DNA from 4 places in the Salinicola sp. CPA57 genome. Region 1 is predicted to be linked to each of the others. Evidence: predicted binding sites of a transcription regulator. Region 1 holds the regulator's gene; each other region holds the start of a gene.
What was found. Region 1 encodes FliA, which starts transcription of late flagellar genes. Its sites were predicted from a motif close to CTAAAGTTNNNNNNNNNNCNGCCGATA; they were not measured.

Region 1 (7,304 bases):
GGTCATCAAGAAGATGATGGACGTGATCCACGAGATCGAGCAGCAGCTGGTTCAGGTGTTGATCGATAACGCCCCGGAAGGAACCGAGCGGAGAGAGCACGCCAACCTCGCGGCTGCCCAATCCAGCTCGCTGCTCAATGGTCCGCAGATCAATCCGAAAGCTGTCGATGTCGTCAGCAATCAGGATCAGGTCGACGACCTGCTGGACAGTCTAGGGTTCTGATTCGCACGAAGACGCCCCCCGCGACGCTTCCCTCTGTGTCGCCCCCCGAAATAGCAGGGTGTTCATCCTGCTATTTCTCCCTTTGATATTGCCCCTCTCCCAGCAGAATAGCGCTCAAGATTTCATCCCCGACCGTGGCGGAGTGCGCGCTTGGCCGAGCAGAACGACAGCGACCAGGAAAAGACAGAACCGGCGACGCCCAGGCGAATCGAGAAAGCGCGCGAGGAGGGGCAGGTCGCGCGGTCGCGCGAGCTCGCCACCTTTCTGCTGCTGGTCAGCGGCGTGCTGGGTCTGTGGGTCATGGGCAACAACCTCTATGACGAGTTGAGTATCGTCATGGAGCAGGCTTTTCTCTTCGATCATGGGCTGGCGTTCGACAGCGCCCGCATGCTGAGTCATGTCTGGCTGATGGGGCAACACACGCTGATCGCGCTGCTGCCGCTGTTCCTGCTGTTCACGGTCGCGGCGATTCTGGGGCCGACGATGCTGGGTGGCTGGCTGTTGTCCGCGAAATCACTGCAACCTCAGTTGAGCAAGCTGAACCCGCTCAAGGGTTTGAAACGCATGTTCTCGACCCAGGCGTTGGCGGAATTGGCCAAGGCCATTGCCAAGTCAGTGCTGGTGGGCGGCGTTGGTGTCACGTACCTATGGTCGCAACGCGACACGCTGCTCGAGCTGATGGAAATGCCGATTCAACAGGCGCTGGCTACGGCCATGCGGCTGGCGGCCATCGGCTGTGCGCTGATCGTGACATCGCTGTTGCTGGTCATACTGATCGACGTTCCCTATCAGATATGGAGCCATAACAAGAAGCTGCGGATGAGCCGCGAAGACATTCGTCAGGAACACAAGGAGAGCGAGGGCGACCCGCACGTCAAGGGCCGCATTCGTCAGCAGCAACAGGCGATGGCCAGACGGCGGATGATGAGCAAGGTGCCGACCGCCGACGTGATCGTGACCAACCCGACTCATTATGCGGTCGCGCTGAGCTACCAGCAGAACTCGATGTCCGCCCCTCTGGTCGTGGCCAAGGGGGCGGATCACGTGGCGGCCAAGATCCGCGAGCTCGGCGACGAGAACCGCGTGCCGCGGCTAGAGGCCCCGCCGCTGGCGCGCGCGCTCTATCACCACGTCGATCTGGAACAGGAAATACCCGGCGATCTCTATACCGCGGTTGCCGAAGTTCTGGCTTGGGCATTTCGCCTCAAGCAGGTCGAGACCGAAGGCGGTGACGTGCCGCAGCCCCCGCGCGACCTGCCCGTGCCGCCAGCCCTCGACGAGCCGGCATCGGATTCATCCAAGGAGAGTGAATGAACGCGCTCAGCCAGTGGTTCGGTCATCGCAAATGGCCGGCAAACAACCAGTTCAAGATCCTCGCTGGCCCTGTTCTGATCATCATGATCCTGAGCATGATGATCTTGCCGTTACCGCCATTCGCGCTCGATCTCTTTTTCACTTTCAATATCGCGCTGTCGATCATGGTCCTGCTGGTCAGCATGTTCACGGAAAAGCCGCTGGATTTCGCGGCCTTTCCGGCAGTGCTGCTGTTCTCGACCCTGCTACGCCTGTCGTTGAACGTGGCCTCGACCCGAGTGGTGCTGATGGACGGCCACGAGGGGGGCGATGCCGCGGGCAAGGTGATCGAGGCGTTCGGCGAGTTTCTGATCGGCGGCAACTTCGCCGTCGGTCTGGTGGTGTTCCTGATTCTGGTCGTCATCAACTTCATGGTCATCACCAAAGGTGCCGGGCGAATTGCCGAGGTGGGGGCGCGGTTCACCCTGGACTCCATGCCGGGCAAGCAGATGGCGATCGACGCCGATCTCAATGCCGGTCTGATCGGCGAGGAAGAGGCCCGCCGGCGCCGTACCGAGATCAATCAGGAGTCGGAGTTCTTCGGCTCCATGGATGGTGCCAGCAAGTTCGTCCGCGGCGACGCCATGGCGGGTCTGTTGATCATGGTGATCAACCTGATCGGCGGATTGATGATCGGTGTGGCCCAGCACGGTCTGCCGTTTGGCGAGGCCGTGAAGACCTATACCTTGCTGACGGTAGGTGACGGCCTGGTCGCCCAGATTCCGGCGCTGGTGATCTCGACGGCGGCAGGTGTCACGGTGTCTCGCGTCAATACCGATCAGGATGTCGGGCAGCAGCTGTTGAGTCAGCTGTTCAACAATCCGCGCGTGATGTATCTCGCGGCCGGTGTGATGGGTCTGCTTGGCATGATCCCCGGTATGCCGAACGTCGTCTTTCTGCTGTTTGCCATCCTGCTTGCGGCGCTGGGCTGGTGGATCTCCCGCCGGGTGCAGGACGAAGCGGTGCGGGCAGTGGAGGACAAGGCGCCGCCGGCGGTGCAGGAAACGCCGGAGGCGAGCTGGGATGACGTGCAACTGGTCGATACTCTCGGGCTGGAAGTGGGGCATCGTCTGATCCCGCTGGTCGATCAACGCCAGAAGGGCGAGCTTCTGGGGCGAATCAAGAGCGTGCGCAAGAAGTTCGCCCAGGATGTCGGATTCCTGCCCTCGGTGGTGCACATCCGCGACAATCTCGAGCTGAGCCCCAACGTTTACGTGATCACCCTGAAGGGCGTGGAAGTCGGTCGTGCCGAGGCGTTTCCGGGGAAATGGCTGGCCATCGATCCCGGCCAGGTGTCCGGCGCGATCGACGGCACTCGGACCCAGGATCCGGCGTTCGGTCTGACCGCCTACTGGATCGAAACGACCCAGCGCGAGCGGGCGCAGATCTACGGTTATACCGTGGTGGATGCCAGTACCGTGATCGCCACCCACCTCAATCACCTGCTGCATGAAAACGCCGGCGACATGCTGGGACGCGCCGAGGTCCAGCAGCTTCTGGACAAGGTCGCCGAGCATCAGAAGTCGCTGGTAGAGGACGTGGTGCCCAAGCTGCTGCCGCTGACCTCGCTGCAACGCATCCTCCAGAATCTGCTCATCGAAGACGTGCCGATCCGCGATATGCACACGATTCTCGATGTCCTGGCGGAGTATGCTCCCCAGCAGTCGGATGCCAACGAGCTGACCGCGCTGGTACGCGTCGCGCTGGGCCGGGCGATTACCCAACAGTGGTTCCCGGGCCGCGAATCGCTGCACGTGATGGGGCTCGAACCCCGGCTGGAACAGGTTCTCGCGCAAGCGCTCAACAACGGCGGGGCACTCGAGCCTGGGCTGGCGGACACGCTGATGCAACAGACCGCTGCTGCGGTGGAACGCCAACAGAGTCGTGACGAGCCGACCGTGCTGGTCGTCCAGCATGGTCTGCGGGCTCTGTTGTCGCGTTTCCTGCGCCGTCAGATCAAGTCGCTGGTGGTGCTCTCCCAGGCGGAAATCCCGGACGATCGCAATCTGCGCGTCACCACCACCATCGGCGCGCCGTCATGAGTGCCGGCGTTGCCGCCGTGAGTGCCGGGAGCCGAACGCGATCTTCACGTCGATCCCCGGGACCTCCGTCCCCGAGATCCAAAGCGTGTTCGGCGCTCTTCGGCTGGAGCTTGCTATCTGCTGTTGTTGTCATGGGCATGGCGACAACAGCCTGGGCTGCCGACGGAACCTGGGTTGGCCAGCTGCCACGTCAGACGATCGTGGTGGCCGACCATGCCCTGGAGAGCGTGCCAGTCGAGCTACCGGCGTCCATGGCTGATGCCGTCATCGAACGCGTTCGTTGGACCTTTCGGCTCGATTCCCCGGCGCCGACGCTGAAAACCTGGCTCTGTCACGGCCAGTTCTGTCTGCCGCTAGCCCGGAATCGGGGGGAAACCCAGCGCTTTGCCGATCGATCTGCCTCTTTGCCGTTCCGGCTGCGATTCCAGTGGCAACCGGGCGAGCAGTCGGACGGGAGGCGCGTGATTTTCGGTGGTCAACTGATCGTCGACTACCGTCATTAAGGCTGATAAACAGCCGAATTAGCCGCTGGAAAACCAGTAGTTTGTCGTCTTGGGTCGATGTCCGGGCGGCATAATGGAAAGATGAGTCATGCATCCCATGACCGTAAGCTGTTTCGCACGAGGCCATTCGATGTATACCGCACAAGGCAAAATCGATCAGAGGGCATTGATTGAGCAGTACATGCCAATGGTGAGGCGCCATGCGCTTTCTCTTCAGGTGCGCCTACCCGCCAGCGTGGAACTCGATGATCTCGTGCAGGCCGGCATGCTGGGACTGTTGGACGCCATGGGGCGTTATGACAACTCGCACGGCGCCAGCTTTTCGACCTACGCCAACCAGCGAATTCGTGGCGCGATGATCGACGAACTGCGTAGTCGCGACTGGATGCCACGCAGCGTGCGGCGCAATGCGCGGGCACTGGATCAGGCCGTGCGACGGCTGGAACAGCAGCTGGGCCGGGCGCCGGACGAGCGCGAAATTGCCCAGGAAATGGGGGTTTCCCGGGAGGAGTACCATCAGCTCCTGGCAGATGCCAACAACGGCTTTCTGCTGGCGTACGACGAGAGCGATAGCGAAAACGGTGTCGCCGCCGTCTCCGAAGGCGGCCCGCCGTCGCCGTTGGAAGCGCTGCTCGATGCAGACAATCGATCCAACGTGATGGCCGCGATCGATGCCTTGCCGGAACGCGAGAAGCTGCTTCTGGGACTCTACTATCAGGAAGAGCTCAACTTGAAAGAGATCGGTGCCGTACTGGGCGTCAGCGAATCCCGCGTCTGCCAGTTGCACAGCCAGGCCGTGTCGCGCCTGAGAAGCCGTCTGAATCCCTGATGGCGGTCAATTCCATGACCGCGTCCGGCGGCGCGGTCACGGAGCCGTAACGTCAATCGATAGACAACGAGCGATCCCGAGCGCCTGCCGAGCCGATCATGACGTCGATGTCACGACCGGGTCGGCAGGCGTCTTGTCATGCGAGGCGCTCGATGATTCGTCAAACTGATCAGTCGCTGGCTCGCGAGGGCGCCGACACATGGCGGATCTCGTCGGCGATCTCGCTCGCCACCTCTTCCCACACGCCTCCCAACGTTCGCACCAGCGCCGGATAGCCGTCGTCGCTCAGCGGCCGAGAGACATCGAAATGGCGCTGGGCCAGCAGCCGATTGCCGTCATGCAGCTGCCACTCGCCGGAGGCCACGGCCTGGCCGTCGTAGCGACCCTGGAACTGATCGACGCTGAGCGTCAGCCGCTGCGCGCCGGGCTCGCCGTGGGCGGCGTTCAAGACCATGACAGCGGGCAGGTCGGCCGCCAAGGACTGGCGCAGGCGACGCGTCAGCTGCTGCCCCAGCGCTTCGGCCCACAGGTTCTGATTGGCTGCGTTGAGCTCGATATCGCTGGTCTGCATCACGATTCCCTCCTGGTCGAGGTAGCTTGCCACCTCGACCGGGACGACCGTCAGCTTGCGCGCTTGCGGGCCGGTCGTCGGCGGCTGACTGTCGGCTTCCGGCAGCGTATAGCGATTGGTCGGCGTCGATTGCGCGGCGCAGCCCGCCATTGCCACGGCGGCAAGGGTCAGCAGGGCAGTAGCGCCGATGCGGCGACACCGGGAGAGGGAAGACATCTTCATTGGGGAGCCCTCGGCACGGGATCGGTTTTGACTTCTTGGTCGAAAATCAGCGCGTTGGGCTTTTCGCTGAGCGTCTTGGCGACCGGCTGGAGATCACGCATCAGGACTTCCAGCTGCTTGAGCGTGTCGTTCAACTGACGATAGCTCGAAGAGCCGGAGGAGAAACCCTTCAGCGTGCTCTGAAGCTCCTGCAGCGTGTCGTTGAGACTGCCCGGCAACTGCTGTGTGGCGGGATCGGAAACGATACCGTTGACCGACTCGGCGATCTGACGCACCTGCTCGAGCGTCTGCTGCGAGGTTTGCATGGTGTCGTCCAGGCGGTCGAGAATCGGCTCGACCTGTAGATCGTTGAGCTTGTCGAGCAGATTGGACACCTTCTGCTCGATTTGCGCAAAGCCACCGGAAATCGTCGGGAATACCGGTTTGCCGTCGAACGTCATCGCCTTGTAGGGCGGTACGTCATCGCTGAAATTGAGATCGACGAACAGCGCGCCCGTCAGCAGGTTGCCCGCCTTGAGCGTGGCTCGCAGGCCATAGTCCTTGAACATTTTCTCGAAGCGATCCCGCACTTCCTGGTCGTCGATATCGGCGTTGACGTCCTCGTTGCTGTCCAATCGCTGCGGCTCGATCCGGATCAGCACCGGAATCGCGAACTGCGTCAACGAATCAGGCTGCGGTGCGGTGAAGTGCCAGGGAACGCTGACCACGGTTCCCACGCGCACGCCGCGATATTCGACCGGCGCTCCGCGGCTGAGCCCGCGCACGGTATCGTCGACCAGCAGCGCATATTCGATGTACTGATCGTAGGTGCCCTCGCGTGCACTTTCTTCATTGTTGTAGAGCGTATAGGTCGCATCCTGCTTGGCCGCGTTGCCACGCGTGACATCCTCCGGCACCCCGAACGTCACGCCGCCGCTGATCAGCGTCTCGAAGGAGTCCAGGTTGACGTTGACGCCTTCCGAATCCAGCTGCACGTCGATGCCGGAGGAGCTCCAGAACCGGGTGGTATCGGTGACCAGGCTATCGTAGGGGGCCTGAATGAAGATGCGGTGGCGCATCTCGCGTTTTTCGGGATCGAAATCGGTGCTCTCGACCCGACCGACGGTGTAGCCCTGGTAGGTGATTGGATCGCCCGCGCTGAGCGAATTGCCGACCTGGCTGACCAGATTGACGCGCAGTCCCGGGGCATCGGGCGGGGCGACCGGCGGCTGTTCGAGCACATCGAAGCTATCCTGAGCCTCGTCGCTCTTGCCGGGGGCGAGCTGGATATAGGCTCCCGACAGCACCGTATTGAGGCCACTGATGCCTTCGCGACCAATCCGCGGCTTGACCACCCAGAAGCGCGTTTCGGCATTGAGCATCCGCTCTGCATCGTTGGACATACGCGCCGTCACCACCGTATGCGACAGATCGTCCGACAGTCTCACGGCTTCTACATGGCCGACCTGAACATTGCGCGTCTTGATCAGCGTCTTGCCGGCCTCGATGCCCTCGGCGTTGTCCATGTTCAAGGTGATCAACGGCCCACGGCTGGAGATGTTGTCCCAGACCATCCAGGCCC
Region 2 (7,304 bases), on a different contig from region 1:
TTCAGACGAAAGCGTGTGGCCTGTCCGCGGTAGGCCATCCACCACCAGGCCGGCAGCAGTGTCAGAGGCAGGATGCCGACACCCTTGGTGATGATGCCGAGGCCCATTGCGGCCCAGCCTGCCAGCCACCACTTCTTGGCAGGGCCGAGCAGTGCGTGACGCAGAAAACCATAGCTGGCAAGGGTGGTAAAGAACGTCAGCATCATGTCGAGCTGGGCCGTCTTGGCCTGCAGCACGAACTGGAATGCGGTCAGTAGCGCCACCCCCGACATCAGCGCGATGCGCCGTCCGTACAGGCGACGGCAAAGATCTACCGTCAGCAACAGGGTACCGACACCGGCCAGCGTGGTGGGTATCAGAAACCCCCAGCGCACGGAGCCGGTGAGCCAGATGCTCAGGGCCGATGCCCACATGAACAGGGGCGGTTTGTCGGGATAGAGCTCGCCGCCCCGGTGCGGGAACCAGAACTGGCCGGTACGCAGCATCTCCAGGGCATTCAGCGCGAAACGTGGTTCATCGGCGGGCCACGGATCACGTAGGCCGATGCCGATTCCCAATAGCACGATGGTGAACAGCAGCAACAGCAACCAGGTACGACGATATTGCGCCTGTGATGGGTCGGTCCAGAAGCGTCGCATGGCAAGGGTTCCGTTCAGGAGTTCGAGACGTCGTCGGAAAGTGCGGTTCTGGTGGAATCCGTCTGACGCGTCTCCCGGCGGATCAGCATCAGGTTGCGAACGTAGATGATCAGGCCTGTGCCCTGGCCGGCGATGAACACCGGGTCGCGGCGATAGATGGCGTAGGCGAGCAGCGTGGCGCCGCCGCCGAGGCTGAAAAACCAGAAGGCGACCGGAATGATGCTACGCCTGGCGCGCTCGCTGGCGAGCCACTGGATGATGAAGCGTGCCGAGAACAGCGCCTGGCCGATGAAGCCGATGGTCACCCACAGCCATTCCTGATTCATGGCATCGGCTCCGCGTGCGTCGAAATTTTCGGATTCTCAGCGGGGCTGCCGGCCGGCGTCATCGTGTCGACGATGGCCGCAGGCAGTCGGCTACGGCGTCGCAGCCACATCACCCCGACCATATCCACGATCCCTGCCCACAGCCGATTGTTGAGACCGTAATGCGACCGACCGCTGCCGCGCGGGCGGTGATTGACTGGAACGGAAACGCACTCGCCCCCCTGAGCGCGAACCAGGGCGGGGAGAAACCGGTGCATATGATCGAAGTAGGGCAGCGAGACAAAGGCGTCGCGGCGGATCAGCTTGAGACCGCATCCGGTGTCCGGCGTGGCGTCGTTGAGCAACGCCGCGCGGACGCGATTGGCGATCTTCGACGACACCCGTTTTAGCCAATCGTCGTTGCGCTGAACCCGATGACCCGCCACCAGCGTGACATCTCCCTGTCGCGCGCGCGCGAGTAGCGCCGGCAGGTCCGCCGGATCGTTCTGGCCGTCGCCATCCAGCGTGCCGAGCCAGGTTCCGCGGGCCGCCCACGCGGCCTGCCAGACAGAGGTGCTTTGTCCGGCACTGCAAGCGTGACGCATCGGGCGCAGGCGAGAATCCTGCGCCGCGCGCCGGGTCAACAGCTCCCAGCTGCCATCCGTCGAGGCATCGTCGACGACGATGACTTCATGCTCGACATCGGCAAGCGCCAGGCTGATTTCATCGAGCAGGCAGGGGAGATTGCCGACTTCATCCTTGGCCGGTATCAGAATCGAAATCAAGGGAGAATGGAGGCTTGAACGCATTGGTGACGATATCCTGGCCATGTGAACGGGCAACCTGAGAGATCACGGATCGGTTTGACGAAGGGCCGCGGGCCCAACCGCGTCGGTCAGGCCAGGGCAATCGTGGACGATAAGCGCGAGGGCGATCCGTTCATGGTCGTGTTCCAGGCTTAAAGAAATCTTAAGCGACAAGCAGGAAAACGACGTTCCTGCTCAGGGCAGGGTCAAAGGGTGCCTGCCGATTGTCGAAAATCAGCCAAACAGATCCTGCTGCGCGTGAGGCGCGCGAAAGCGCGTGGTATCGAGACCCATCTCCGCCCGTTGGCCCATCTGCAGACGAGCGGCGGCACGGCGAAAACGCTGGTCAATCATGTCCACGAACAGCCCCTCGCCACGCATCCGGTGGCCGAAACGGCTGTCGTTGTTCTGCCCGCCGCGGGACTGGCGGAGCAGGCTCATGACCTTGCCCGCGCGCTCCGGATAGTGCTCCTCGAGCCAGGCTTCGAACAGCGGCGACACCTCGCGTGGCAGTCGCAACAGCGTCCAGCTGGCGGTTCGGGCCCCGGCCTCAGCCGCCCGCGCCAGCAGCGTCTCGATCTCGCTGTCGTTGATGGCGGGGATCACCGGCGCCACCAGCACGCCCACCGGGACCCCGGCTTCATGCAGATCCCGGATGACCTTGAGGCGCGCCGCCGGCGAAGCGGTACGCGGTTCCAGGGTGCGCTTCAGTTCGTTGTCGAGGGAGGTCAGGCTGACGAAGACACGGACCAGCCGCTCGCGGGCCATTTCGGCGAGCAGTTCCCGGTCGCGCAGGATCAACGCGCTCTTGGTCACCAGCGTGACCGGGTGGCGGCACTCCAGCAGCAGTTCCAGCAGCGAGCGCGTCGTACCGTGCTGCGCCTCGATCGGCTGGTAGCAGTCGGTATTGCCGGAGAGGTTGATCGGCCGGCAGACGTAGCCGGGTTTGCACAGCTCCTCGCGCAATCGATCCGCCATGCCGGTCTTGGCGATCAGGCGCGTCTCGAAATCGATCCCGGGAGAGAGATCCCAGTAGGCGTGGCTGGGGCGGGCATAGCAGTAGATACAGCCGTGCTCGCAGCCGCGATAGGGGTTGAGCGAACGATCGAAGCCCAGATCCGGCGATTGATTCCAGGAAAGCGCGGAGCGGGGTGCTTCGAGCTGGACCTGGGTGGCGATACGCGCCGGCAGTTCTTGCTGCCACCAGCCGTCGTCTTCCACGGTGCCATGCGTCGGCTGGAAACGGTTGTCGGGATTGTAGGTCGCGCCGCGGCCTTTCAGCGGGCCGGTAAATCGATAGGGAGACGTCATTCCAGCGACTCCTGTGGTTGGGCATGATGACTGGCTATATATACAGTATCTTGGGCCAGCCTTGCCAGTTCGACAAGTCGCGAATCGGGTCACACCCTATCCGGGTCAAGACCACGACCGGCAACGACGTTCATCGGACCTTCGAAAATATTGTCGAATCTCGTGATGAGGATCGCTGAAGATCAGGGGCCAGATTGCCGATAGCCGTTCAGAGCTTTCTGGCTAGGCGCCGAAAGCGTGCGGGAGACACAGAGGAAGCTGCAGGATGATCAATGGTTCCCATATCTCGTCTGTCGAAGAGCACGAGCGCAAGCGATTATCGAAGCTGCGACAGCTCAATCTGCTCGATACGCCTCCCAGCGAGAGTTTCGATCGCATCACGCGTATCGCCAGTGAGCTTTTCAACCTGCCTATCGCCGCCGTTTCGCTCACTGACGAGAATCGTCAATGGTTCAAGTCGCGAGTGGGGATCGATCATTGGGAGATACCGCGTTCCAAGGCGTGCTGCGGGGAAGTTGCCGATTTGTCTCGGGTGGTGGTGATCCCCGATCTGCTCGAATCGCCGCACTACCGCGATAGTCCTCTGGCGCAATCGGGCATCCGCTTTTATGCCGGGGCGCCGTTGCAAACATACGACGGCTATCTCCTGGGGGCGATGTGCGTTCTGGGCAACGAGCCGCGGAGCGTTACAGAACATGAGATAAGCATGCTGAAGGATTTGGCGGCGATGGTCATGGCCCAAATCGAACTGCAGCATGCCTTTGGCAGGCTCGACCCGCTCACCGGGCTATCCAACAGCAGCAAGTTCATCGAGGATCTGGAAGACCGGGCCCGAGATAGGGCCGGCGTAAGCTGTTTTGCGCTCTATATCGAGCTGATCGACATCGCCGAAATGCACTCGTTGCAGCGTGTCCTGGGGCCGGCTTGTCTCGACGATGTGGCGCGCGAGGCGGCGATGCGCCTCCAGCTGGAACTGGGTGTCGGCAACGTTCTCTATCAGGTAGGGCCCTGCCAGTATGCCTACATTCTGGAAAGCGCCGAGCGCTGTCTGGAGGAGAGTGAAGCGCTGGCTATGGCCCTACGCCTCAGGCAAGTGTTGTCGAGCATGCCGCTTGGGGATGCCGTGCTTTTCGTACTGTGTCCGATGGTGGGGGTAGCGCCTTTCCGCTTGGGCGAAAACGTGCCTGCCGATATCCTTCGAACCTCGCACAGTGCTTGCCAGGCGGCCCGTGACAGCGAAATCGGGGTCAGCCTCTTCTCTTCGTCTTTAGACGAGCAGCATTTTCGGCGTTTTGAGCTGATCAACGGTTTTCGTCATGCCCTCGAGGACGTCGGACAGCTACAGCTTGTCTATCAACCGCGAGTGTCCTTGGCCACCGGCCGCTGTGTGGGCGCGGAAGCGCTCATTCGCTGGCAACATCCGACGCTGGGTTCGATCTCCCCTGACGAGTTTATTTCTTTGATCGAGCACACGGCCATGGTGCGGCCGCTGACTGACTGGGTGCTGCGCCACGCTATCCGTCAGGCCGCCGTCTGGCACCGGCGCGGCCGAGTGTTGCAGATGTCGGTCAATATTTCCGCTGCCAACCTCGGTGAGCCGGATTTCAGTGCTCGACTCGAGAGGTATCTGGCCGAGCAGGCTTTACCGGTGGGTGCCCTCGAACTTGAACTGACGGAGAGTGCTCTGATCAGCAACACCCGGACCGCTCGCGAAGCACTCGATGTGCTGGTCAACGCTGGTATCAGACTCGCTATCGATGACTTCGGTACCGGCTATAGCAGCCTGGCTTATTTGCAGGAGGTGCCGGCCGATGTGGTAAAGATCGACCGCTCTTTCGTCGCCCAGATAGATCAGCAAGCCCGCAGCCAGACGTTGATCAAAGCGATGATCTCCATGGCCCAGGAGCTGGGCTATCATGTGGTCGCCGAAGGCGTGGAGACCCAGGAAAGCTATCGGATACTGCAAGCACTGGGCTGCGACGAAGCGCAGGGTTACTGGATGGGCAGGCCGATGACCGCCGAAGCCTTCGACGATTGGTTGGCTGCTCGATAGGAAAACTGTCCGTGACCCATGTTTCGGGCGGATGGTTTCGGGTGGAGGGTTTCGGGCGGATGACGGGGGCTCGTTCACGTCCGGGGCTTTCGGTTGTGGCCCTGATCAACTCGCGTGGCTCTCGAAGGTTTGCGCTCGGATGCGTCGCCGATACAGCGTTGTGGCGCCCTCCGGTTGAACGGTTTTTGTGACTTGTCGACATTTCGCTCTCTAACCGACGACGCCTCGCCACCCATGGAGTGACGAGGCGTCTTTCGGGTCCCTATCGAGCCGGGGCCTGCGAGCGGCCGAGTCAGAAGCTGAGTTTCACGCCACCTTCCAGATAACGATCCTGGGTGTTGTAGCCGTCGACCAGTTGATAGTCCCTGTCGAAGGCGTTTTCCAGCTTGGCCGATAGCTGAATTTCCGGAGTGACCTGCCAGGCGCTGCGCAGGTCGACGACTCCGTAGCCGGCCGTGGTGGTGTCGCCGAAGCTGACAACGTCCACATCCCGGCGATCAGCGGCGCTACGCAGGGTTGCGCCCACGCCCCACTCCGAGAAAGCGTAGTCCGCGTCGATTCGCCCAAAGGTGCGCGCCCGGCGCTGCAGGCGCTCGCCAGTGGAGCGATCCTCCGGGTCCTGATGGGTCAGCGAGGCGCTGATATCGAATCCTCCATGCTCCCAGCCGGTGCTCAGCTCGACGCCACGAATTCGGGCATCGTCGATGTTGATCGGCGTGAAATTGGGGCCGCTGAAGCTGATCAGGTCATCGATATGGGTCTCGAACGCGGTCAAACCGATATGCCAAGATTCGGCGCGCAGACGCCAGAACAGTTCCGTGGTTTCCGACGCTTCGGCATCAAGATCCGGGTTGGCGCCGAAGGGTCCATAAAGTTCCAGGAAGCTGGGTGCCTTGAACGCCGTACCGTAGGTGGCGCCGACCTGCTGGCGTTCGGTCAACTGATAGGCGTAGCCGACGTTGCCGGTGGTGGCATCGCCGAACAGCTGATCGTCATCGTAGCGACCGCCGGCGGAAAGCGAGTGGCGACCATAGTCGCCCTGCCAGTTGGCGTAGAGCCCGTAGTTCTCGCGGGAATCTCGAGCATAGCCATCGTCGCCGTCGGTCAGTTCTTCCTGACGATAGTCGACGCCGAGACCGGCGCTACCGTTATCGAGCCGGAACCGATGAGCGATGCCAAAGTCGTTGCGGCGTGTGGCGGTCTTGCCCTGGTCGTCGCCGGTGATTCGATTCTCCCGGGATTCCCGGGCCTGCCCAGCGGATAGCACCATGTCCCAGCTCCGCGTCAGGTGGCTGGTCAGCGCGGCCTGGGCGAGAAACTGCTCTCCTTTACCACGACAGTCCTCGGAGTAGGGGAAGCCGCAATCGTCGTAGTCGTAATCGGTCGTCGAGCGCAACAACGAGACGTCCAGATCGGCCTTGTCGGCAAAAGCGTGGTTCAGCGAGAGCTGGCCGGTGGCCTGTTCGAAGCCATCGTCATCGGTGCTGTTATCGCGAGCCGAATAGCCGTCGCTTTTCTGGTGGTCGATTAGCGCCGAGAGCCGCGTATCGCCCTGAACCGACGAGAACCAGCCGCTTTGCTGCTGGCTGCTGTCCTCGCCGACGCGCAGGTCGAGGGTCGCGTGCTGGCCATCCTGATCTGCGGTCCGGGTGAGGATGTTGATGACGCCACCGATGGCATCGGCGCCGTAAGCAGCCGCCCGCGGTCCGCGCACGATCTCGATGCGCTGGATGGCGGCGACCGGCAGGAACTCCCAGTTGATGCTGCCGTCGGTGGGTGATGCGATGCGCAGCCCATCGACGAGAACGAGCGTGTGGTCGGAATTGGTGCCGCGCATGAACAGGCTGGTGGTATTGCCGCGACTCCCGTTGCGCGCCAGTTCGATCCCGGCACGCCCCTGCAGCAGTTCGACGAGACTGCCCGCCTGGCTTCGTTCGATCTCGGCGCGATCGATGATGGTGGTGCTGGCCAGCACGTCGGCCTGCGATTGCGGCAGACGATTGGCCGTGACCTGGACGTCGTCGAGCGACTGCTGAACCTGCTGGGCGTGAGCCGATACCGTGGTCATCGCCACGGCGAGTGCGACGCTGGATACGGCGACTTTCTTCTTGTAACGCATGCGATGTGATCCCCAACTGCGTGGCACCATCGAAGATCGCCGACCGGTCGGCCGAGCACGATGGTGCGAAAT
Region 3 (7,304 bases), 210 kb from region 1:
GCAATCGAGCGGGGAAGCGTACGGCAATACCGAATGACTGCAGGGCTTGAGCGGCCTGCGCCAGTATCTCGGGGCGAGTGTACGATGCGGGCGCTATCAGACTGAAAATCGGAGACATGGCAACGGCTTCGTGAAATCGATCGAGGGAATCCAGCACGTTACGTCAGCACGACGCGCAACGCCACCGGTGCGGTGCCTGCATCGCCGCCGACGAAACGCGATTTTCAGAGGGTGTCGTGGTTTCAAAGAACGTTGCGATGAACGGTGAGCTGACACGTAAAGACAAGTCGGGCCAGGGAGGAGATATCGGTCTCAGGTCTTCAGCCGTTCGATCAGCTGCTCCATCGCCATGGGGCGCCCCAGAAAGTAGCCCTGATACTGCTTGACCCCCAAGGCTTGAAGCAGTTGCCACTGCTCTTTTGTCTCGACCCCTTCGGCGACGGTCTCCATGCCGAGCCGGTCGCACAGCCCGACGATGCCTGCCAACAGATGGCGGGATCGGGGATCCGCCTCCAGATCCTGCATGAAGCTGCGATCGATCTTGATGGTATCGAAGGGGAGTCGTTTGAGATAACCCAGCGACGAGTAGCCAGCGCCGAAGTCGTCCATCGCGACACGGAAGCCCAGGCTTCGGAGATGCTCGATCCGGGCTTCCGGTGCTCGCGAGTTTTCCATGAACACCGATTCCGTTACCTCGAGCTCGAGCTGGTCGGCGGTGATACGGTGGCGCTGGCAGGCGCTGCGCAACGTGCCCGCCAGGGCGTCATCCATGACGTGCAGTGCCGAGATGTTGACCGCCACCGGAAGCGGATTGCCTGTTGTTGCGAGACGCGCGGCATACTGTGCAGCACGTTCGATGGCCAGATTTCCCAGTGCCGACGCCATGCCATTGTGTTCGGCGAGGGGCACGAAAGTCGTCGGGGGAACTTGCCCGTACTCGGCGCTCAGCCAACGCGCCAGGAGTTCTGCGCCGATCACGCGATTGTTGCCATCGAACTTGGGTTGAACGACGAAATCCAGCGACTCCCTGACGATGGCTTCACGCAAATGGGAGAGCATCGAAATCTGCTCGAGATTGTGATGCTTCAACTGATCGTGATAGGCGACGATAGCGTTCTTGCCGCTATCCTTGGCTGCATACATGGCGACATCGGCATGCTTGAGCAGCGTTTCGGTATCGCGTCCATTGCGTGGGGCGTGTACGACGCCGATGCTGGCCGTGACGCTGATCTGATGGCCGCTGATCACCATGGGGTGGGCCAGTGCCTCGAGCAGGCGCCGGGCGATCTTGTCGGCCATCTCCGCGTCGCTGCCGACGTCGATGACCACCACGAATTCATCGCCGCCCCAGCGCGCGACCAGATCCTTGCTACGCAGCGTTGCACGCAGGCGCTTGACCATGATCTTGAGCAGCGTGTCGCCTGACTGGTGGCCCAGCGAGTCGTTGATGTGCTTGAAACCGTCCAGATCGATGAAGAGGATCGCCAGCCCGTGTCCCGGAGCGAGTTTCGGCAAGCGACGATTCAGCATCTGCTGCAGTGTCGCGCGGTTGGGAAGCTGCGTCAGCGTATCGATTCTGGCGAGATGCTCGAGCTCGCGCTCGGAGCGCTTGCGTGCCGAGATGTCTCGAAGCGCGGCAATGTAATGCGTCTGGCCAGTCTCGTCCAGGGTGAAGTGGCTGAGGGTCAGTTCGACCGGTACGGGGGACTCTCCCTCGACATGAAAGACGCCCTCGTGATGCTGGATCCGGTCACTCCGCGCGATGGTTGCCAGGTCGCAGTGAAGGACATCGGCTTGGATATACTGCTGCAGCGCGCGACCGATGATCGTGCTGGACGGCAGGCCGCCGAGCTCGGTGAATGCATCGTTGGTTTCGAGAATCCGCCAGCGCTCGTCGACGACCAGCATCGGATCGCGCGAGGCGGCAAACGCGTGGGCCCGGATACTGCCGTGGTTTCGTTGATCGCGTGGGTCATCGATCACTTCCCAGATACCGGTTGCTGTCTCGGGAGCGGATTGGTCATCGCGAGCGGTGATGGCACCGCGAATGCGCCACCAGATTGATGTCTGGGTCGCGTCGGGCTGGATCAGGATGTCGACGCGGTCCTGTTCGCCACGATTGATTCGTCGCCACAAGATAATCAGGCGGCGACGCTCGGTCGATGGCATTGCCTTCAGTAATGTCCACCAATCGAGGCGCATGGGCTCATCGGCGTGATGAGCCCGAGCATCCAGGGTGCCGCAGAGGAAACTACGGTCGGGAGAGTTCCATCTCCAGTAGGAGTTCTGGGCTGCCGCCATGGCCTCCAACGCCCACTGCCGATGCGAGTCCAGATCGACGATATCCATAGGTTCCTGCATCGGCACGAGCGAGGCCGATTGTTCGGCACCAGCATCGTCATGAGCGGGCGATTCACTATGAGATTCATAGTCGGTGGACATGGACTGGATCTCGATGGTTCTGGAATGGCGGAAGCGACCCCTGGCCTGCAGCTCGAATCCTATCGGCCCATTGCGTGAAAACTTGATGGGCTCCATGGACTTTCGTTTCCCTGACGACGGTTCTCCAACTGCCGGGTCTCCAGCACCGATATCTCGACCCGGTTCGACTAGACGAGCGCCGTCAGAAACAGACACAGCACGGCAAGGAACGCGACGATAAACAGGGACGATCGCAGTGTGGCCATGTCCATGGCATAGCAGATCCCGTGCCCGATTCGAGCCAGCACGAAGATTACGCAGGCGATGTCCGCCAGCCAGCCGCCACCGGCTGTCTGGATCGCAACGATACCGGCCGTGAACAGTGCCAACGCCTCCCAGGCATTGCTCTGGGCTGCCCATAGGCGAGCACCCTTGCCCGTCATCTGCCCATACTGCTGGCGGGGATGATGGTTATCGAGATGCCCGAATTCCTGTCGCCGGACGTTGCTGCCCCAGAAAGCCAGCCAGAATGGCAACAAAGCCGTTATCAGCAGACACCACAGCGGTAGACTAATGTCAATCCTCTCGTCGATCCTGCTGGACACGATGACCAGCGACTCTTACCCAAGGTAGCAGATCGCGTTGGCGGCGCGTGCTTATCGAGCGAGGCCGAAGCGTCACGTCTCATCCTGGTTTTTCGGCTCGTCATTGGCGCTCGGCCCGATTTTGCGGCGTTCTCCCGGCACCTGATACCCTCTTTGCCTCTTTGCCTCTTTGCCTCTTTGCCTCTTTGCCTCTTTGCCCCTTTACCGTCGCTGCCAACTTAGCCATTGGATGGTCGTGCCGTCTTTTCGACCCGGGTCAGAATGCTCGATATCTCTGCCAGAGTCGTCGTGTCGAGCTGGTCGGCGGTCGCTTCGAGATAGGTGCGGTCCCTGAGGTAGAGACACAGCGTCTCGATGACGCGGATTCGCAGATCGTATAGTGAAGAGCGGGCATCGAGAACGTCGACGAGATCTCGCAGGCCTAGGGATTCGCCGCGAATCGCCGCCTGCAGGAACAGGTTGCCGGACTCCACCGAGCGCTGCAGCGCCTCGAGCTGGCGCAGATCGCCCTGCATGCTGAGCAGCCGCTTGCGAACTTCCTGCTGGGCCAGGCGCCGTTCGTTCTCCATCGTGGCCGCGCCGGCCTGCGCTGTCAGTTCACCCTGACGAATGCTGGCCGTGGTATAACCGCCCTGGTAGATCGGCAGATTCATTTCCACGCTGGCGCTGAGATCGTTGCTGGTACTCAGGGGATCGTTACTGTCGACATCGCTGTAACCGACCACCAGGTTGAGCTCAGGGTAGCGCGATGCGCTCCGGATGCCGGTATCGCGCTGTGCCACGCGCTGACGCTCGGCGGCGAGACGCACCTGCACATTGTCACGCGTCAGTGCCAGCCAGCTCTCCAGAGGGCGCGATTCCGGGGCAATGTCCAGATTCTCCGGCGTCTCGACCAGCACCGGATCGAAGGTCAGCGAGGCTCCCGTCAGTCGCTCGAGATCACTCAGCGCATTGGACAGATCGTTTTCCGCCGACGTCTGGTCGGCAACCGCTTGATCCAGCCGCGACTGCGATTCCAGCAGATTGATGCGATCGCCGATGCCCAGATCGTAGGCGCGCTGTGCCTGACGCTGCTGCAACACCAGTGACTCACGCTGGGCGATCAACAGCCCCACTTTGCGCGAGGCCTGATAGGCATCGAGGTAGGTCTCCACCACCGTGACTGCCAGATCACGCTCGGCGACCGCAACCTGTAGCGCGGCGGCATCCAGCTGGGCGCGGGCCTTGCCGACTCGGCGCCAGCGCTCGAGACTGAACAGCGGCTGCGTCATCCGCAGCTCCCAACTGGTGTTCCGGGTCCTGCCGGAAACGCGATCGTCGTAGACCTCGTCGGGGTAGTCGTCGGGATTGTCGGTGTAGATGTTGTCCGCATCGGTGTAGCGATAGGCGGCGGTGGCATCGAGACGTGGCCGCAATCCGGCTTGCGCCATGGGAACTTCCTGCGCCACCGATCGACTGTCCAGGCGCTGGCTCTGCAAGCCGCTATCGTAAGTCAGCGCCCGTGCAACCAGTTGCGAAAGAGACGGGGGAGCTGTCGGTGCGGCGCTGAGCGACTCGGGCATCGGCGCGGCGATATCGAGTGGCTGCGCCTGCGCCGTGGCGCTCGCTGCCGCCAGAAATCCGGCCACCATCCAGCAATGAAATGACGGCATCACTCTTCTCGCATCGCGCGGGCCAGCATGTCGCTGAACGGTTTGAACATGTAGCTGGCAAAGGTGCGATCGCCGGTTCTCAGCATCACTTCGGCAGGCATGCCGGCCAGCAGCTGCATCGAAGAGGTCATTTCCGCATGGCCCAACTCGGTGACGCGGATGCGCGCCTTGTAGTAATGATTGTGCGTGGCTTCGTCTTCGAAACTGTCTGCCGAGACATGGGTGACTTCACCTTCGATGACATTGGATAGTCGCTGATTGAAGGCGCTGAAACGGATTTCGGCAGATTGCCCGGCGTGGACGTTGTCGATGTCCCGATCCGGGATTCGCGCCTCGACGACGAACGCCTCGTTGGACGGAACGATCTCCATGACCGTATCGCCGGAGCGAATGACGGCACCTTGAGTGTGGACCTGCAGACCGACCACGGTCCCGGAGACGGGGGCGACGATAGCGGTTCGCTGGACCTGATCGCGCAGGGCAGTGACTCGCTCCTCCGCGTCCGTTACCTGGGATTGGATATCCTTGAGGTCCTCGCCCACTTCCTGGTGATACTCCTGTCGGCGGATTTCCTTCTGAAAGCCGTTTTCGCTGATCTGAGAACGCAACTGCGCGACTTCGGCGGTGTGCTGGGCATTTTCCCCCTGATACTCGAGGGCTTGACGCTCGAGCTCGCGAAGACGCTGGTTATCACCCAATCCCTCCTTGAACAGGGTGCGATAGTCGCTGGCCTCTCCGGACAGGGAGTTGATCTTGGATCGATTGACCTGTTGCAGTCTTTCGAGACCGGCGATCTGCTCCTGCATCTGCCGGGCCTTTTCATCCAGCGCGGAGAGTGCGTCCTTCAATGACTGTCGGCGAACCTGGAACAGGCGTTTCTGCACGTCGACCACCGCCCGGACGCGAGACGAAACACCGTCGAGGAGCATGTCGGGAAAGGTCAGCGTGTCACGGTCGCTCTGTTCGGCCAGCAGTCGCACCTCGCTTGCCAGCGCGATCCGGTACTCCGATTCGGCGATGGAGAGCTTGGCCAGCGGCTGGGTGTCGTCGAGCACGATCAGCGAGTCGCCGGCGTCGACCTGATCGCCGTCTGCGACCAGGATGCGTTTGATGATGCCACCTTCGAAGTGCTGGACCTTCTGAGTCGAGCTCTCGACGGCGACCGACCCCGGTGCCACCACCGCGACTGCCAGGTCCGCCGTGAGCGACCACAGCACGAAGCCGCCCAGTGCGAAGACCAGAATTCCCAATCCCCAGCCCCGGCTGGCGCGATCGCTGGTGGGCAGTTTTGGGGCAGGGGCGCCTAGCGTTATCGGTGCAGCAGAGGAAATCGTCATGACTTCGGCGGCTCCGGAGAGAGGGAAAGAGGGGGGCGCGAGTCGTCCGGCTTGCCCCGGGCTCGCATCCGGATGGAGTGGATGGGGGTATCGGTTTCCCGAGTGGGCTGGGGCATTTTCGGCGCCGGCGGATGAGCCGGGGCGCAGGACACCATGCGTCCTTCCTGAAGCACCAGAACGCGATCGACGTGCTCGAGAATGGCCGGCGAATGACTGATGATGAACACCGTGGTGCCCTGCGTTCTGAGCTGGCGCAGGCAGTGCTGAAGCGCGCGTTCGCCGCTGGCATCCAGGTTGGCGTCCGGCTCGTCGAGAACCACCAGTACCGGGTTGCCGTAAAGCGCTCTGGCCAGACCGAGGCGTTGGCGTTGCCCGCCGGAAAGGACGCCACCGCTACCGCTGATCTGGGTGTCATAACCGGCCGACTGACGCAGGATGATGTCGTGTACACCGGCTTTCTGGGCGGCTTCGATGACCTGAGCCGGGTTCACATCACCGAAACGGGCGATATTCTCGCTGATGCTGCCGTCGAACAACTCCACATCCTGTGGCAGATAGCCGATGAAAGGACCCAGACGTTCCCGGGGCCATTGGCTGATATCGGTGCCCCCCAGTCGAACGCTGCCACTCTGAACCGGCCATACCCCCAGCATGACGCGAGCGAGCGTCGACTTGCCCGCGGCACTCGGCCCGACGATGGCGATGTGCTCGCCGGGATTGGACTGCAGGCTGAGATCCCATAGGGTCGGGCGGTTCTCGCCCGGCGGTCCTGCGGTCACCGTTTCGAGCGCCAGACGCCCGACCGGTGGCGGAAGCGGCATTCGCTGAGGTTCGGCCGGGACCGCCGACAGCAGGGCATTGAGTCTGGCATGCGCGGTGCGCGCGGCGACGAATCCTTTCCATCCACCGATCATCTGATCGATCGGCGCCAGCGCCCGACCCATCAGGATCGAGCCAGCGATCATCATGCCGCCGGTCAGGCTGCCTTCGATGACCAGAAACGCACCCAACCCCAGAATCAGTGACTGAAACATCACGCGCAGCGTTTTCGACACGTTGCTGAGCGCGCCTGCTCGGTCACTGGCATGAGATTGATGTACAAGGTAGTCATGATGCTTCCCTCGCCAGCGGGCGAGCAGATTGGGCAGCATGCCCATCGCCTGAAGTACTTCGGCGTTGCGCAGATTGCTCTGCGCGAGATCCTGGGATTGAACGTGCTCTCGATTGGCCTCGCTCAGCAACGACTGCGTGCTCTTTTCATTAATCCAGGCCAGCACCATCAGCACGCT
Region 4 (7,304 bases), 270 kb from region 1:
GGTGTTGCTGTTTCTGAAGCGCCCAGCTGTCGCTTTGCAAAACGAAGTCGGCGACGGTGTGCGAGAGCAGCAGTGCCAACAACAGTGACAGACTTGCCTCGCTCATGTCAGTCCCTCCAGGCGGAACCGGGTAAATTCGAGAAATTCGCGAATCAGCGACCAGCGCGCGGCGCTCAGGCGACGATTGATCGTCGGTTGGGAGCGACCCAGGCGTCTGGCAAGTTCGCTTTGAGAGTGTTCGGTCGTCAGGTTGAAGCGAACCACTTCTGCGGCGTTATGGCTCCAGTGGCTGATGACGTCATCGGCAAACAGCATCAGCAGATCGAGATCCGGCTGCGGCGTCGCGAGGAACAGGCCCAGACGCTGATGGCTCTCGCTCAACGCGTCCAGACCCTGGCCGGAGCGCACGAAGGTCTCGCCATCGGCGTCGATGAAGTTGTCGAGTGTGGGCACGCTGCCTTCACCGATGCCGATCGCGATTCTCGCATCCCACATCTGCTGTCTGGAGGGGGAGTGTTCGATGAGACTGGCGCGCATGATTACTGCTGCCGTGACCGACTCCGTCGCCTCGGGAATCGCTACCTGAAAAGCGTCACCGCGAAATCGCATACCCACCGCGCCCAGTGACTGGCCAAGTCGATCAATGCCGAGGTCTATCGCGCGGCGAAGCGCGCGCTTGTCGCTGATATCGCGAGACGCGACGATGTCCCCGCTGAGCACGCCGATCATAGAGATCCCCATCGATAGTGTTTCGCAACGTCTTTCACAACGGTCAATCTATAGCTTAAAAAAGCTATTTTCGCGATTATGCATTAATTTGGCTATTAAAGAATGGTGGTAGTGCTGGTGCGTCGATAAGGATAAGGTAATTAATAACTGTATTTATATCCAGTATTTTGCTGTAAAAAATTGCCCGCTGAACTGTAAAGATTGTTGTCCGAGGCGGGTTACGCCGTTGATTCGGTCGAGGGACGAAACGCCTGCGCCGTCTGCTCCACGCCGATCACGCGTGCCGCCACCTGATTTCTGCCATGAGCCTTGCAGTCGTAGAGTGCCTGATCGGCGTGCGCAATCATGTCGTCGATGTCGATCAGCAAGCCATTGGGGCTGGTCACTACCCCGACACTGACGGTCACGACCTCCGCAACCGGCGAGTATTCGTGAGGTAGCCCCAGTGCCTGGATCATGCCGCGCATGGCATCGGCCAGCGCCCAGGCTTCCTCCTTGCCGGTGTGGATCAGCAGGACCAGAAACTCTTCGCCACCCAGGCGTACCACGACATCGGTTTCCCTGCGGAAAGTATCCCTGAGCACACCGGCGATATCGACGAGACACGCATCGCCTGCCGGATGACCATAGTGATCGTTGAATGCCTTGAAGTGATCGACATCGATCATCATCGCCGACACCGTACAGCTCAGGCGGCGACTGAGAGGCACGAGCATGTTGAGGCGACTTTCCAGCAGGCGCCGATTGCCAAGCCCGGTCAGCGGGTCGTTCAACGTCTGCTCCAGTAGCGCGGCGTTGTAACTCCTGGATTCTTCAATCAACTTTTGCAGTTGGCGTGCCAGCAGGCCCACGGCATCCGAGCGGCTGGTCAGATCCGGGGGCACCTGCCGCGAAGTGCTGGTGAAGTCATGCTCGAGGCGGACATGATCCGCGAGTCGTCTGATCGGCACCAGCAACCGGCGATCGAACAGCCAGACACTGGCTACCAGGCCGGTCAGCCCGCTGAAAAGGGTGGTCAGTACGACGATCGCGAACGGTCCGCCTGAGACGGCCAGCCAGGCTGCGCCCAACATCAGCAGCGAAGCGAAAAACCAGATGCCGGCCAACACCGCCAGCGTTCGGGTCAAGAAGTGACTTCGAGTTTTTGGCATATCTTGAGCCGGTGTCCTGATCATCGAAAATACGCCCTGTGCGGCCAGACAGGAGGAACTCGATTTCATTCCTGTCGGCTCCGAGTCTCCTATCCACTATCGACGACAGGAGGAAAAACTGTAGACACCTGGAAGAGCGCCAACCAATTAGATTTCATTGATGTAGTGGCCATTGTCCGGCGTTATTTGTTGACGGGAAATGCCAGTATCTGGTGCCGATGATGAAAGTATTCAATAGACATGGGGCTACTGGACAATGATGGGCCTGCCAGACGATAGTCCGGATGGCATTGTATGGCTGGATCGAGAGTCGTTAAAAAACAACCTCGGCATTGGCGTAGCGAAGGCCGTTAGTGTCCTGCCTCATTAACGAAGCCGCCGTTAAATAAATATTGGCAATCCGTTTGTTTTAAAAAAATCACTTCGATAAGACTTGCAAGTTTGTGGATATCGGCAATAATATCCACGCTTAAACCAATCCGCAACGGAACAACGAATGTCTCTACTCAGCGATTACGTCAAGAAAGAACAGCTCCTGAAGCAGCTTGAAGAAGAGCTGAAGCGCATGGAAGGTGACCAACGTCTGAAAGCCGAGCTCGAGTTCAAGGAGAAGCTCGAAGCATTGATGGCGGAATACGGCAAGACGACACGTGACGTCATTGAGTTGTTGAACCCCAAAGCCGACAACGCCCAGACCACGACGTCGCAGACCGGCTCAACGGGTAGCCGTCGCAAGCGTAAGCTCAAGATTTACAAGAACCCCACCACCGGGGAAGTGGTCGAAACGCGCGGTGGTAACCACAAGACCTTGAAAGTGTGGAAGGACGAGCACGGTAGCGACACCGTCGAATCCTGGGTCGTCAGAACGGAAGACTGAGCGCTTTTCTTTTCATCCCGCTCAGCCAAAAAAGAACCCTCCGTCGAGTCTCTCGGCGGAGGGTTCTGCGTTCCATAGACCTCGAATTTTTCAGCGCCAGGTGAGCATTGAGTGGCGATGGGACTCTCGCCGTATCACGCCTTGGAACTGATACCGCCAAATCCGTTATGCCGGGACTCGCCCCTGGGACCGTAGACGTTGCCGCCGATGGCGCGGTTCAGAAAATCGATGGCTTGCTGATTGTGTTCCAGCCGGGCGGAGATGATGTGGCCATTGAGGCGATTGGTTCGACGCACCTGTTCCGCCAGCGCACGAATTCGTTGCCATGCCTCATGCCCGCCTATCGCGAGGGCGAACTGCCCGGCCCCCTGACTGCCCGTGCCGAACCCCTGGGATTGCTGATGCTCCCGACGAAGGCTCTCGATCCGATCAAGCGCATCCAGCTGGCGCTGCTTGAGTGCGGCCAGTTCGCCAAGACGCTCCCCGTCCACTCTGCCTTCGCCGAGGCAACTGGCTTCGGCATCGAGCGTTTGCACAAGTGTCTGCAACAGAGTCTGCTGTTCGGCAATCAATTCAGCTGGCGTCATGCGGGAATCCTGCCATCAGGCCTGAAATAGAAGGAACCTGAAATAAAAGGAGCCTGATGTCACAGGCCCTGAAATCAGGTGATTAGGCACTGTCTGAAAACTGCCTGCGCTCGTCGACTTTTCAGACAGAACCTAGGACTTGTCCAGCATATCGCGAACGCTCTGGACCAGACCGTCGGCGATCTTGCCGGTATCGAGTTCGAGCCGGCCCTCGGAAATTGCCTGGCGAATCTCGTTGACACGAGCGGTATCGATATCTTCGCTCGCATCTCCCTTCGGGATCTGGCTCAACGTCGTCGTGGAGCCGGCCGAAGCTTTGGTGTCTTCCAGTGATTCGGCGCCTTTGCGCTGCTCGACGGGCTCGTTCTGCGTGGAGCGAGTCAGCGGCTGTGTCTGATCGATTTTCAAGGTCGTTACCTCATGGCTGTATGCACAATCCCGTGGTTGCTTACGTTATCGGCAAAAGCAGCGCGAGCTGAAAGAGATTCGAACGGAGTTTTGTTAAGAAATTTATCTGAGCAGATCAGATGTCGACACGCAGTCGGTCCTGACCTGTCACCGTTCCTTGGAGGATCTGGTTGTTCTCGGTCTTGAGGCGAATGGTACTGCCCAATCCGCCATTGTCCAGCGCCTCGACGCTGCGACTGACGCGAAACCCCTGACCGACGGCTGTCAGCACGACCGTATCGCCGCGTTTCACCATCCAGGGCTTTCTCAACATGTTGTCGGTCAAGGTCGCGCCATCCGGAATGCGTCGTGTGGCCACCATGCCGGACGCCTGATCCATGTTGTCGAGATAACCTCGGCGTAGCCGTGAAATCTCCGACTGTTGCCAGCCCAGCATCGCGGGATCGATACGCTGGCCGGAATCGATCGACTTGAGAGCCACCAGGTGGCGAACCGTCGCCGAAATCGTCGCCTGAAGATAGCGCGTCTGACTGCCGTCGTTACCGCAGTGGACGCCCACCGTCACCCGGCCCTGGGGCACGCCGGGACGGGGCAGAAACGGTTGCGGGTTGATGCAGTGTCCAAGATCGGCGGCGCTCTGCCGGATGTCGATCGTTACCTGATCGCCGAGTGAGGCGGTGCGCTGCTGGAGAAATCGCTCCACGCTGAGCGTGAGGGGGTCGCCTTGCTCGACGATGTTGTCGTCCGCGCGAGCGATCGAGGGTATCGGCAGTAGCGATAGCGCGAACAGGCAGGTCATCAGCGTTACGGCGGCGGCCCACAGCAGGCGTTGGATGTAGGGGCGATATCTCGATCGAAGGCGCTGCAAGGCTTCGGACGGGTCGTCACGCATGTCACGGATCTCGGCGGCGGTGAGTATCGCGGCGCTTCCCGCCAGGCGACGGAATTCTCCACATTGGGTAGCGATTGTAGAGATGCCCGACAACGAGCATTGCTGAAAATGGCGCGCAATTGACAGCTTGTTTACACGTTTGAAACGAACCGCCCGCCGCTATTCTCCATCCTGTCAAATTTCCAGCGAACGCCATCGAGGGGCACGGCATGTTCGACAAGTTGGATAACGCGCTGCGCTTTCAGCAGGAAGCCATCAATCTGCGCGCAGAGCGTCAACAGGTTCTGGCCAATAATATCGCCAACGCCGATACGCCCAATTTCAAGGCCCGAGACTTCGATTTTCGCACGGAGTTGAATCGGGTCATGGAGCAGGGACGCAGTGAATCTTCCGGCGGTTTGTCCTTGTCGCTGACATCGGCCCGCCATATTCCGGGGCACGCCGGCGGCGGATCGGGGGTTCATGACCTGCTCTACCGTGTGCCGGATCAGCCCAGTCTCGATGGCAACACCGTCGACATGGACCGGGAACGCTCGGCCTTCGCCGACAACTCGCTCCGCTATCAGGCGGATGTCACTTTCGTCAGTCGCAAGATTCAAGGCCTGAAGAAAGCCATGCAGTCGGAGTAATACGATGTCGATGTTCAGTGTATTCGAAATTTCCGGTTCGGCGCTGTCTGCCAATTCGCAGCGCATGAACGTCACGGCGAGCAATCTGGCGAACGCCGATAGCGTTGCCGGCCCGGACGGGCAGCCGTACCACGCCAGACAGGTGATGTTCCAGGCGATGAGTCAGCAGGGCGGAAGCGCGGGTGGCGTGCGCGTCAATGGGGTAGTCGAAGACAACACCACACCGTTGCGGCTGGAATATCGTCCCGGGCATCCGCTGGCCAACGATGAAGGCTACGTACAGATGCCCAATGTCGATCCGGTCAACGAAATGGTCGACATGATCGCCGCTTCCCGCTCATACCAGGCCAACGTCGAGGTCATGAATACCGCCAAGACGCTGATGACCAAAACACTCACCATCGGCGAAGGCTGATCGGTTTAGGGCACATCAAGGAGATGTCATGTCCAGTCCGGTGATTGGTAGCAGTACCCTAGCCAATATCAATGGCGCGGCCGCCAGCAGCAGTACCAAGGGGGTCGATTCCGGCAGCGAGCTTAACGAACGATTCATGACGCTGCTGGTCACCCAGTTGAAGAACCAGGATCCCACCAGTCCGATGGAAAACTCGGACATGACTGCTCAGTTGGCTCAGATCAACACCGTCAGCGGTATCGAGAAACTCAACGATAGCCTGTCCGCCATCACCGATCAGATCGACGCGGGTCAGGCGCTGCAGGCCACCGCATTGATCGGACAGGGCGTCATGGTGCCGGGCAACGAGATTCTGGTCGGCTCGACCGAGGGTTCCGACAGCGTGGTTACCACTCCGATCGGCGTGGAGCTGGATAGCGCCGTCGAGGATTTGCAGATCGATATTCGGGGCGCCAGTGGCGAGATCATCGACAGTTTCTCGACGGGACCGCTGAAAGCCGGCGTGCACAGCTTTACCTGGGATGGGAAGTTGGCCGACGGCACCAGTGTCACGCCCAACAGTACCTATACGGCATCCCTCACTGGCAGCGTGGGTGATGAGACCTACGCGCCGACAGCACTGAATTACGCCCTCGTCAACGGAGTGATTCAGGGCGCGAATGGACCAAAACTCGACTTGGGATACGCTCAGGATCCCGTGGCGCTCTCGGAAGTGCGCCAGATTCTCTGAGTAAGATCAGTACCGACACAGAACAGTTCTAGCGTACGCAACCGATAAACGCAGGGGATCAGTCATGGGTTTTTCACAAGCATTGAGCGGCGTCAACGCCGCGGCTCAGCAGTTGGATGTTATCGGCAACAACATATCCAACTCTCAGACCAAAGGGTTCAAGAGCGGCTCGGTGCAGTTTTCCGATGTCTTTGCCAACAGCGCCGTTGGTCTGGGTACCCGGGTTTCCGGCGTACTTCAGGACTTCAGCACCGGCAGTCTGGAAGCCACCGGCCGAAATCTGGATATCGCCATCAGCGGTGATGGCTTCCTGCGTTTTCAGCAGGAGGGCGAGGTCGGCTATTCGCGCAATGGCCAATTGACGATGACCGCCGACGGCTTCCTGGAAAATGCCCAGGGTGCGCGGCTGATGGGCTACGGGCTGGCAGATGCCGCCAACGTCAATTCCGGCGTCGTCGTCGGCGGCCAGCCGCAGGTGCTCAACATTCCGGCGGCGGACATGCCGGCCAGCGCGACCGGCGCGACGGGTACCGGGATCAACATTCAGCTCAACCTGGATGCATCCACGGTCGCCGATGACACCTCCACGACCGTGCTCTATGACAACCTGGCTGCCAAGACTGCCGAGGACACCACCCAGCAGACATCCATTGCTTATAACTACTCCACCAGCTTCACCGTCTACGACTCCCAGGGCGCACAGCACAACGCGACACTGTATTTCCAGAAGACCGGTGACAACGCTTGGAGTGCACGCACGGCACTGGATGGCGTGCTGACGGATCAGGAATTCCCGGCGACGTTCGATAGTGCCGGCAAGCTCGCGACGATCAATGGTCAGGACGCCACGGCCAACCCGGTCAACTGGCCGACGTTGTCCTTCGGC

Region 2: a site for FliA is predicted at 3,269-3,295, ahead of DOM36_RS11460 (GGDEF and EAL domain-containing protein). Genes of this name have one in related genera too.
Region 3: a site for FliA is predicted at 2,503-2,529, ahead of DOM36_RS05905 (GGDEF and EAL domain-containing protein). Genes of this name have one in related genera too.
Region 4: a site for FliA is predicted at 3,799-3,825, ahead of flgM (flagellar biosynthesis anti-sigma factor FlgM). Genes of this name have one in related genera too.

What each region holds. Positions count from the first base shown of each region.
Region 1 is NZ_PZJR01000003.1:583,987-591,290, reverse strand. Features, by position in the region: gene cheZ (protein phosphatase CheZ) at 1-223, shown strand, start outside; gene flhB (flagellar biosynthesis protein FlhB) at 374-1,537, shown strand; gene flhA (flagellar biosynthesis protein FlhA) at 1,534-3,618, shown strand; gene DOM36_RS04945 (flagellar protein FlhE) at 3,756-4,121, shown strand; gene DOM36_RS04940 (RNA polymerase sigma factor FliA) at 4,252-4,950, shown strand; gene DOM36_RS04935 (ABC-type transport auxiliary lipoprotein family protein) at 5,120-5,743, opposite strand; gene pqiB (intermembrane transport protein PqiB) at 5,740-7,304, opposite strand, start outside.
Region 2 is NZ_PZJR01000009.1:340,555-347,858, forward strand. Features, by position in the region: gene DOM36_RS11440 (glycosyltransferase family 39 protein) at 1-638, opposite strand, end outside; gene DOM36_RS11445 (lipid-A-disaccharide synthase N-terminal domain-containing protein) at 653-964, opposite strand; gene DOM36_RS11450 (glycosyltransferase family 2 protein) at 961-1,752, opposite strand; gene DOM36_RS11455 (PA0069 family radical SAM protein) at 1,984-3,060, opposite strand; gene DOM36_RS11460 (GGDEF and EAL domain-containing protein) at 3,326-5,113, shown strand; gene DOM36_RS11465 (TonB-dependent receptor) at 5,406-7,232, opposite strand.
Region 3 is NZ_PZJR01000003.1:797,728-805,031, reverse strand. Features, by position in the region: gene DOM36_RS05910 (LD-carboxypeptidase) at 1-118, opposite strand, end outside; gene DOM36_RS05905 (GGDEF and EAL domain-containing protein) at 313-2,442, opposite strand; gene DOM36_RS05900 (MAPEG family protein) at 2,610-3,026, opposite strand; gene DOM36_RS05895 (TolC family protein) at 3,245-4,678, opposite strand; gene DOM36_RS05890 (HlyD family type I secretion periplasmic adaptor subunit) at 4,678-6,015, opposite strand; gene DOM36_RS05885 (type I secretion system permease/ATPase) at 6,012-7,304, opposite strand, start outside.
Region 4 is NZ_PZJR01000003.1:310,926-318,229, forward strand. Features, by position in the region: gene DOM36_RS03680 (DUF3307 domain-containing protein) at 1-106, opposite strand, end outside; gene DOM36_RS03685 (hypothetical protein) at 103-741, opposite strand; gene DOM36_RS03690 (sensor domain-containing diguanylate cyclase) at 948-1,856, opposite strand; gene DOM36_RS03695 (histone-like nucleoid-structuring protein, MvaT/MvaU family) at 2,377-2,757, shown strand; gene DOM36_RS03700 (flagellar protein FlgN) at 2,892-3,344, opposite strand; gene flgM (flagellar biosynthesis anti-sigma factor FlgM) at 3,477-3,752, opposite strand; gene flgA (flagellar basal body P-ring formation chaperone FlgA) at 3,868-4,644, opposite strand; gene flgB (flagellar basal body rod protein FlgB) at 4,854-5,273, shown strand; gene flgC (flagellar basal body rod protein FlgC) at 5,278-5,688, shown strand; gene DOM36_RS03725 (flagellar hook assembly protein FlgD) at 5,717-6,418, shown strand; gene flgE (flagellar hook protein FlgE) at 6,483-7,304, shown strand, end outside.